Regions from separate parts of the Bradyrhizobium sp. LB11.1 genome, predicted to be linked through region 2. Evidence: predicted binding sites of a transcription regulator. Region 2 holds the regulator's gene; the other holds the start of a gene.

Region 1 (4,559 bases), on a different contig from region 2:
GCGCGGCCCTCGGTCTGGCCTTCACGCTTGCACTCATTCTGGCCAATCCTGCCGTTGCAGAATTGCTGAATCACAGCGGCCGTGCGGCCGCCCTCGTCTTTGTCGGCACGATGGTCGGGACGTTTGCCATCGGTGCCGCGCTCACGGGCGTCGTGTTCATCCTCAACGAGGACAAGGAATCTTGAAGCGCGCGTGAAATGCTTGCAACGCTTTGTTCGGAACTCCTGCCGCGAATGGCGGTTGGCTGCCTGCGTCAATTCAACTCAGGGAGTTCCCTCACATGAAGACGACCAAGCTCGCTCTCGCCGTGATGTTGGCAACCGGCCTCGCCGCCGCGCCCCTCGCAGCTGAGGCGAAATCGCACAAGAAGCACCACTCGTCTATGTCGCAGACCACGACGGGTGCGAACATGAAGAAGACCGTTGCTCCCGACGCGTCCGGCCAAGGCGGCTCCGGCCCTGGCAGCGATCAGGGCGGCAGCATGACCAAGCCCCAGAACGGAATGAGCAAGTAAGCACGGACTCGCGGCAAAAAAGCCCAGCGACGACGCGGGGCTTTTTGTTGCACGTTCGAAGACCTCTTCTGCGCTTGGTTCACGCCGCACTGGGTTCGGTGCGGCACCTTCCTTCGCGCCCGGTGATTACACCCTAATCGAGCACCACATGTAGGAAGTCATCTTGCGGCCCTTGGCGATGCCGGTCTCAATCAGCAACCAGTGCGCCTGGCAGACGGCAGGTCGATCGTTCTTGAAACAGCATTCTTGTCCGGGAGCCATATTCTCTCAGCGCCACATCGTCGGCGCGCTATTCAGCGCGTTCAGACCGACTCGCTTCAACTCGTCGACCGAGCAGCGCCCCGATCGAACAAGATCACTCAGTCGTGCGGCAACGCGCTCGCGCGTCGCGGTATCAGACGGAGCAATGTCGGCGCAGACTTCATCGAGAACCGCCCGCAGCAGGGCGGCCATTTCGGCATCCGGCATTGACGAGCTCCGGCATGTCGCGTTGCGCGACCGCTTTATCTGCGTCGGATGTCAGTGATGTTAAAGGCGGCCGCCGGCTGAGCTTTCTTCACGAGGTTGTCGAGCTGCGCCCGCTTGCGCGCGATCAGGAGTTGGGCCGCGGCATCGTCGAGGCCCTCACGCTGCAATTGCCGGATCGCAGAGCCCAATTCGAGGATCTCGGCGCGGAGTTTCAGAATCCGGTAGGCGTCCGGGTCTTCGTCCACCGCCTGCCTCCATCCACCACGTCTCTCGAACGCCTCAGCAGCGCGCCGGCCTGCTCTCGCTTTTCAGCGGACGAAGGCGCATCCGGTCGCGGATGTCGGGCAACACGTCGCCGCCGCCAGCCGCCTTCCATTCGCCGATCAGCAGGTTGATTTTCCGGCGCAGATCCATCTGCGCCCGGGCCCGTTCGGTGCAATCACGGTCGCGATTGACGAGATCGCGCACGGACGCCTCGACCTCGGCCATTTCCAGCCTCAAGGCGCTGATTTTACGTCGAATTTCATTAATTCTGTTATCCATGGCTTGTTAGAACAAAATAAGAACATATAGTCAAGCCATGAATTCCGAATGGGGAGCGACATGCAGGTTCAGAGGAAGTACGACGCCAAGGCTTTTCTCATGGAGCAGATGACCCGGTCGCAAGGGCTGAGGCTAAAGCGGCTAAGCGAAGAGGCCTACCAGCCGGCGCAATACGACCGAGGTCTGTCCTCTGCCGAAGCCGCGCACCGCATCCAGGTGCTCGAGGCAGAGATCGAGCTCGCCAACTCCTTCTAGAGAACGCGGCCGGCGCGCTTGGAACGTTGCGTCAGCAATACGGTTCTTTCCCTGGGCTAAGGGAGATTATCGATGGCACGCAAGGCAAAGAAGCGCCGCTACTCGCGTAGCTCCGGCAGTGATGTCGAGCGCGAGATGCGCCGTTACAAGAAGGGTACCGCTAAAAGCGGACCGGGCGGTCGCGGGGGACGCGTGAAGAGCCGCAAGCAGGCGATCGCCATCGGCCTGTCGGAGGCGCGCAAGAAGGGCAAGAAGGTGCCGAAGAAGGCGTCGAAGAAGAAGGCGTCCAAAAAGAAGACAACCAAGAAGAAGAACTCGAAACGCAAATCCGCCAAACGGTGACGCCGACCGGCGTCAGATCATGCTGCCGGGCATGAAGCAGCGAATCGAAACGCCGAACGCCGTCTTGACCGGCCAGACCATAGTGCGGCCGGCGCGGTTCGGCTCGGTGATTACGGCTTCGTCGGGGACCTCGACCCACTCTCCATCGAGACGGACCCGGTAGTGCCCGTTAAGTGAGTCCCAATCAGGATCGGCCACCGCAACGCCGTCGGCGTCCGAACAGCAAGGACCGAGATGGCTGCGCAGGCTGTCGAACCAGGGTTTCAGCGGCGAATCGGCGAAGCGGCCGTCATCGCGCCCCATTGCACTTCCGCCCGACAGCACGAGCGGCGCCGCGAGCAGCGCAAGCTTCAGCGAGAGCTTCAATCGATCCATGTCGGCACCGATCAAATGCGAACCACCGGCCGGTTCCACAAAGCGGCCGGACGTCCGAAGTTCCACTCCTGCATTTGCCTCGGCGTCGTCATGGCCGCCAAGGCACAACACGCGATTCCAAAGTCTGACGAGCGAACGCGGCTTTTTCGGACGAACCCGTCATCATTACTGCCGTTGACGAGAATGTTATCGGCGGCCTGTGGGTATCTCGAAAGGCGCGCGCGAAAAAGGCGGCCCGCAGGCCGCCTCTTGAATTTGCCGTCGAGGCCAAGTGAGAGGCCAAGAGATCACAAGAGATCAGGCGAGCGGCACCGCGACGAACCGGGTCGCCTCCGCGTTCTTCACCTGCAGCAGCACGCTGTTCTTGCCGGACGATTTGGCCTGCGCCAGCTCGGAGCGAACGTCGGCGATATTGGTGACAGGCTTGCCTCCCACATTGAGGATGACGTCGCCGGTCTGGATGCCGCGCTGCGCCGCCGGTCCCTGCGGATCGACCTCGGTGACCACGACTCCCTTCTGACCTGCGCCCTGGACGTCACCGGCCGGCGCCAGGCTGAGGCCGAGGCGCGGCGTGCCGGGGGCCTGCTGCGTCTTGCCGTCGTCGGCTTTTGCCTGCCGCTCGTTCGACAACTCGCCGAGCGCGAGCGTCACCGTTTTGGTGTCGCCCTTGTGGACGACATCGAGCTTCACGGACGTGCCCGGCGCCAGCGTGGCGATGGTGCGGGCGAGATCGCGGGAGTCCTTGATCTCGGTGCCGTTGACGGCGGTGATGACGTCGCCCGCCTCAATGCCGGCCTTCGCCGCTGGGCTGCCATCCTGCGGGTTGTCGACGATTGCACCGCGCGCCGCCTTCAGGCCGAGGCTGTCGGCGATCTCCGCAGTCACCGGCTGGACCTGCACACCGAGCCAGCCACGGGTGACCGCGCCCTTGTCCTTCAGCTGCGCGACCACGAGCTTGGCCGTCGAGGACGGAATATCGAAGCCGATGCCGACCGAGCCGCCCGAGGGCGAGTAGATCGCGGTGTTCACGCCGATCACATTGCCGTTCATGTCGAAGGCCGGACCGCCGGAATTGCCCTTGTTGATGGGCGCATCGATCTGGATGAAGTCGTCATAGGGACCATTGCCGATGTCGCGGCCGCTGGCCGAAACGATGCCGGCTGTCACAGTGCCGCCGAGCCCGAAGGGATTGCCGACCGCAACCACCCAGTCACCGATCCGCGGCTTCTGGTCGGAGAATTTCACGAACGGGAAATCCTTCTTGCCGTCGACCTTGATCAGGGCGAGGTCAGTCTTCGGATCGGTGCCCACCACCTTCGCGGTGTAGATCGAGCCGTCGTCCATCGTCACCTGCACGGACTCGGCGTGGTCGACGACATGGTTGTTGGTCACGGCATAACCGTCAGCTGAGATGAAGAAGCCGGAGCCCTCGCCCATGATCACCTGGTGACGCTGGCGCGGCATGCCGTTCATGCCGCCCTGGCCGCGGAAACCGAACTGTTGCGAGAACTGGTCGAACGGGGAATTCTCATCCTGATCCATCCGGTTCTGTTGCAGCATCGCACTCTTGTCGTTGTCCTGGTCGATCTTCACCCGGACCGAGATGACGGCGGGTTTGACCTTGCTGACGAGATCACCGAAGCCCGGCGGCGTCGCGGCGCTTTCTGCCGCCTGCGCAGGCGAAATCAGTGAGTTCACGCCGAACGGCGTCGAAGCAGGAGACGCAGCCAGCAGAACCGCGCCAAGCGCGGCCACGGTGCCGAGCAGTGCAAGCCGGCGTGGCTGTAGAATTTTGCGGGACGTGGTGGTGTCGGAATTGACGCGATCTTTCATGTCGAAATGTCCATGTTTGTGAAGGTGTCGCCCTGCACACAACATGGACATCGGCACCTTACGGCGTCCCGTCCACGCGATTAAATCTTGGCAAAGGTGGTGTGGCGGGCGGCCGCAGGCAAAAAACCGTCGCGCGTCGGTGCGAGGCCGCCGAACTCCGGCGATAACGATCCAACTCTGACGTCGCCCAGTGAAAGTAATGCACGAGCCTTATTACGCCGCGGCGGGT
Region 2 (4,559 bases):
GTTGCGGCGAAGCCGGTGGTTTGCGCCGGCGATCATGATCGCGGCGGTCGCGGCCGGTTTTGCCATCGCAACCTGGAAGACGGCGCGTATCGCGCACACGGTGCTCGCAAAGCCGCTTTATTCCGTGACGCTGTCGGGCTTCGTCGAGACTCGCGACATCCGCGAACGCACCGACCGTTTCGTGCTGCGCGTCACCGCCATGGACGCGCAGCGCAGCGATGTGAAGCTGGAGCGCGTCCGCCTCTCCGTGCGCAAGGGGACGGCGCCCGACGTCGGCAGCTTCGTGCAGCTGAAGGCGCGGCTGATGCCGCCGCTCGCGCCATTGCGGCCGGGCAGCTACGATTTCTCGCGCGATATGTTTTTCCAGGGCATCGGCGCCTCCGGCTTCGCGATGGGGGCCATCACTTCTATCGCACCGCCTGACGCCGGCGGCGTGCAGTTGCGCTATGCCGCGGTCATGCAGGGCTTGCGCGATGCGATCGACGCGCGCATTCGCGCCACGCTCGACGGCGACAACCGCGCGATCGCGACCGCGCTGCTGACTGGCCGTCGGGATGCGATCACCACGCCCGTCAATGACGCGATGTTCATCTCCGGCCTCGGCCACGTTCTGTCGATCTCCGGCTATCACATGGCCGTCGTCGCGGGCGTTGTCTTCTTTGCGGTCCGCGCGCTGCTGGCGCTGATCCCGGGACTGGCGGTTGGCTTTCCCATCAAGAAATGGTCCGCCGCCGCGGCGCTGCTCGCGTCCGCATTCTATTTGCTGCTCTCGGGCGCGGAGGTTGCGACGCAAAGGTCGTTTTTCATGACCGCGGTGGTGCTGATCGCGGTGATGGTCGATCGCCGCGCCATCACGTTCCGCACCCTGGCGGTGGCAGCGCTGATCGTGCTCGCGGTCGCGCCGGAAGCGCTGGTGCACCCGAGCTTCCAGATGTCGTTCGCGGCGACGCTTGGGCTCGTCGCGCTGGTGCAGATCGGCATGCCGAACTTGTTCGCATCACCCGATCATTCGACGACTGCGCGGATCGCGCTATGGGGCGGCCGCGAGATCGCGATGTTGTTCATGGCCTCGATGATCGCGGGGCTTGCAACGACGCCCTATGCCGCTTTCCATTTTCATCGCGTCACGCCCTACGGCGTGCTCGCCAATCTCGGGGCGATGCCGGTGGTCTCGGCGCTGGTGATGCCGGCCGGGCTGTTGGGATTGCTCGCGGCGCCGTTCGGGCTCGACGGCGTGTTTTGGTGGTTGATGGGGATCGGCATCGACTGGATGATCGTGGTCACCCGCTGGGTGGCGGCGTTGCCGGGTGCTATCGGCCACGTCGGCGCCTTCGGCACTGCGCCGCTGGTCGCGGCAAGCCTGGGGCTCATCCTGATGGGCCTGTTGCGCACGCCGCTACGCTGGGCCGGCGCATGCGTGCTGGTGGCGGCAACGATCTGGGGTCTGTCGGTCCGGCAGCCCGACATTCTCATTGCCGGCGACGGCCACGCCGTCGCGGTGCGGGGCAGGGACGGGCAGCTGCATCTGATCAGGACGAGCAAGGACAATTTCCTGCTCAAGGAGTGGCTCGCGGCGGACGCCGACCCGCGCGATGCGGGCAGCGCCTCGCTGAGCGAAGGCGTGTCGTGCGACGAGTCCGGCTGCGTGACGCCGCTCCCCGACGGCCGCATGATTGCGCTGGCACTGCGTATCGACGCGCTGGCAGATGATTGCAGCCGTGCTGCACTGGTCGTGACGGCCCGGCCGGCGCCGCCGGATTGCGCCGCGATGGTGGTGGATCGGCCGCGTCTGGTGAGCCAGGGCGCGCTCGCGCTGACACGGCGTGGCGGCGGCTTTGCGATCGCGGCGGTGAGAGCGAAGGGCACAAGCCGACCCTGGTCGCCGGCAGCTGCCGGCGATGGAGAGTCCGGACTGGCCCTCATGCCACGATCGGCGGCTCCGCGCTCCAAAGACGCAACGCCATCGGAGGCCGACCTTCAGGCCGAGGATTGAGATCCACGCTTCAAGCGATTGGCAGACGCGGCGGCGTCGGGCGACTGTCAGCGGTGATCTGCGGCTTGTGCCCGCGCTCGCCGAGCGGCTGGGTCACGGGCAGCTGCAGCACGGTCGCGCGCTGGCCTTCGACCAGCTGTGTCACCAGCACGTATTTGCCGTCGGGGAATTCGATCGCGTCGTGATGGCGATCCGGAATGTGCGGATCGACCTTGCCGAACTTGCCGACGCGGGAGCTGATGGTGCGCGTCCAGATCCAGCGATTGTCGTAGCGGACGTTGTCGGCGAAGGCGAGCTCCGTTCCCGGCAGCAGGCAGACCGCGACCGACATGTCGGCTTCGGAAGCGAAGCCGCGCGTCGAGGTGCCGCGGAACGTTGTCGCGACGATCGTCTCGCCGACTTCTGCGGGACGCGTCGCGACGGCATGCAGGCTGTAGTCACACATCGGGTGCTCCTCAATCAGGATAGCAACCCGCGCCTCTGTCTCGGAGGCGCAGGCCTCTATCAGAGTGGAAGCCTGCAAGCGTCTGCTTGGTTGTGGGCAAATCTGCGGCTCGGGTCCGCAGCTTGCCATCACATTTTCTTTTTCAAATGCAGGAGGAACAAAGCCTGCGCTTGCGCATTCTTCGAGGCTCTCCGTCAGCAGTCGGCCGGTGCCGACCAGCCTGAATATTGCCAGGTCGGCTGCGTCTGCTGTTCGGCGGCATTGCGGGCACCGCGGAATTGTTCGCACGTGGCCCGCGACGCCCTGCGGGCGTGATGCTTTGGCTGCGACGCGAAAGCTTGTGACGCTGATGCTGCGATCAGCGCCATTGTGACGGCGCCCAAAATGATCTTGCGCATGGTTGTCTCCTCGGTCTCGCAAAGCCCTGCGAAGCGATCGGTGCTTCGTTGCGGCGTGCCGAGGATGTCGCGCCGGAGAGGTGGCCGGATAATCTGTGCGAAACCAGAAAGACTATCCAGCCGGAGCGGACAATCGTCCGCTCGAATTGTTGACGCGCGGCCTGCCGCCGGCAGGGCGCAACCGCCTCAGTATTTGCGATAAAGCCCGATGAGCTTACCCTGGATCTTCACCCGGTTGGGTGGAAGGATGCGGACCTCGTAAGCTGAATTCGCCGGCTCGAGCGCGATAGAGGCGCCTCGGCGGCGGAAGCGCTTCAAGGTTGCCTCCTCGTCGTCGATCAGGGCGACCACGATATCGCCGGTGTCGCAGCTCTCGTTGCGCTGGATCAGCGCCATGTCGCCGTCAAGAATGCCGGCGTCCACCATCGAATCGCCGCGCACCTCGAGCGCGTAGTGCTCGCCCGAGCCCAGCATGTCCGGCGGGACGCTGATGGTGTGGCTCCGGGTCTGCAAGGCCTCGATCGGTGTACCGGCCGCGATCCGGCCCATCACGGGCACCGCGACGGGACGCTCGCCTTCGTCGGCGGGCAGGCTGGAGGTCGTTCGCACCTTGCCGAGATTGCCCTCGATCACGCTCGGCGTGAAGCCGCGGCGGCTGCCGGCGGCGGCCTGGAGCTCAGGCAGCTTGATCACTTCAATGGCGCGAGCGCGGTTGGGCAGGCGGCGGATGAAGCCGCGCTCCTCGAGCGCAGTGATCAGACGATGGATGCCTGACTTCGAGCGCAGATCGAGCGCATCTTTCATCTCGTCGAAGGAGGGCGGCACGCCGCTTTCCTTCAGCCGCTCGCTGATGAACCGCAGGAGCTCGTATTGTTTGCGCGTTAACATCTCGACCAAAATCCCCCGGTTGATGTCGTCCGATTCCGAGACGCTGAATTCAGCAATAAGCCGCTACATGCTCGAAACAAATCATGAACGGACACTATATGTTCGATACATGTTCCGCAACTGCTTAATTTACCGTGAACGCGCTTAAGTTCGCGGAGCGCACGCGAACACAGCGGTCAGACGGGCAGTCGCAGCACCTCGCAAGGCGTGCCGGCTTCGGCTTTCGGCGCGAACGGCGCGCGCACGAGAAGTGCCTGTGCCGCAGCGAGATTCGCAAGCAGCGAGGAGTCCTGGTGATTGACGGGATGCGCTACCAGCGTGCCGTCATCACGCACATCGAGGCGCGCGCGAAGATAGTCCTCGCGCTGGTCGTTGGCGCCGACGTCGCGGCCGAGCACCGCGTGTTCGCGGCGATGGTGAACGACCGAACGGCCCGACAGCGCGCGAATCAGCGGCACCAGGAACAGGAACCCACAAACGTAGGATGACACGGGATTGCCGGGCAGGCCGATCACCCGCATCGCCCCGAGCTGCCCATTCATCATCGGCTTGCCCGGCCGCATGGCGATCTTCCAGAACGCCATCGAGATGCCTTCGGCTCTTAGTGCCTGCTGCACCAGATCGTGGTCGCCGACCGACGCGCCACCCGTCGTGATCAGGACGTCGGCGCCGGTTTCGCGGGCGCGGCGAATGCCGGCGGTGGTCGCCGCAAGCGTGTCGGCGGCAACCCCGAGGTCGACGGTGTCGGCACCCTCGCTGCGGGCAAGCGCATGGAGGGCGTAGCCGTTGGAATAGACGATCTGGCCATGGCCCGGCGTGCTGCCCGGCATGACCA

Evidence for each region. Region 2 encodes LexA, which represses DNA repair genes until DNA is damaged. Its sites were predicted from a motif close to TGTTCNNNNTGTGTTCNG; they were not measured.
Region 1: the regulator LexA is predicted to act here: its motif matches at 1,533-1,550, upstream of ABIA96_RS02680 (DUF3072 domain-containing protein).

The regions. Positions count from the first base shown of each region.
Region 1 is NZ_JBEPTH010000001.1:591,228-595,786, forward strand. Features, by position in the region: gene ABIA96_RS02650 (hypothetical protein) at 1-185, shown strand, start outside; gene ABIA96_RS02655 (hypothetical protein) at 281-514, shown strand; partial or broken gene ABIA96_RS02660 (protease) at 665-733, opposite strand; gene ABIA96_RS02665 (hypothetical protein) at 782-982, opposite strand; gene ABIA96_RS02670 (hypothetical protein) at 1,018-1,227, opposite strand; gene ABIA96_RS02675 (hypothetical protein) at 1,262-1,471, opposite strand; gene ABIA96_RS02680 (DUF3072 domain-containing protein) at 1,586-1,780, shown strand; gene ABIA96_RS02685 (DUF6496 domain-containing protein) at 1,853-2,122, shown strand; gene ABIA96_RS02690 (hypothetical protein) at 2,135-2,497, opposite strand; gene ABIA96_RS02695 (Do family serine endopeptidase) at 2,795-4,330, opposite strand; gene ABIA96_RS02700 (hypothetical protein) at 4,544-4,559, opposite strand, start outside.
Region 2 is NZ_JBEPTH010000005.1:322,550-327,108, forward strand. Features, by position in the region: gene ABIA96_RS15815 (ComEC/Rec2 family competence protein) at 1-1,993, shown strand, start outside; gene ABIA96_RS15820 (hypothetical protein) at 2,004-2,438, opposite strand; gene ABIA96_RS15825 (hypothetical protein) at 2,633-2,836, opposite strand; gene lexA (transcriptional repressor LexA) at 3,023-3,724, opposite strand; gene ABIA96_RS15835 (molybdopterin molybdotransferase MoeA) at 3,901-4,559, opposite strand, start outside.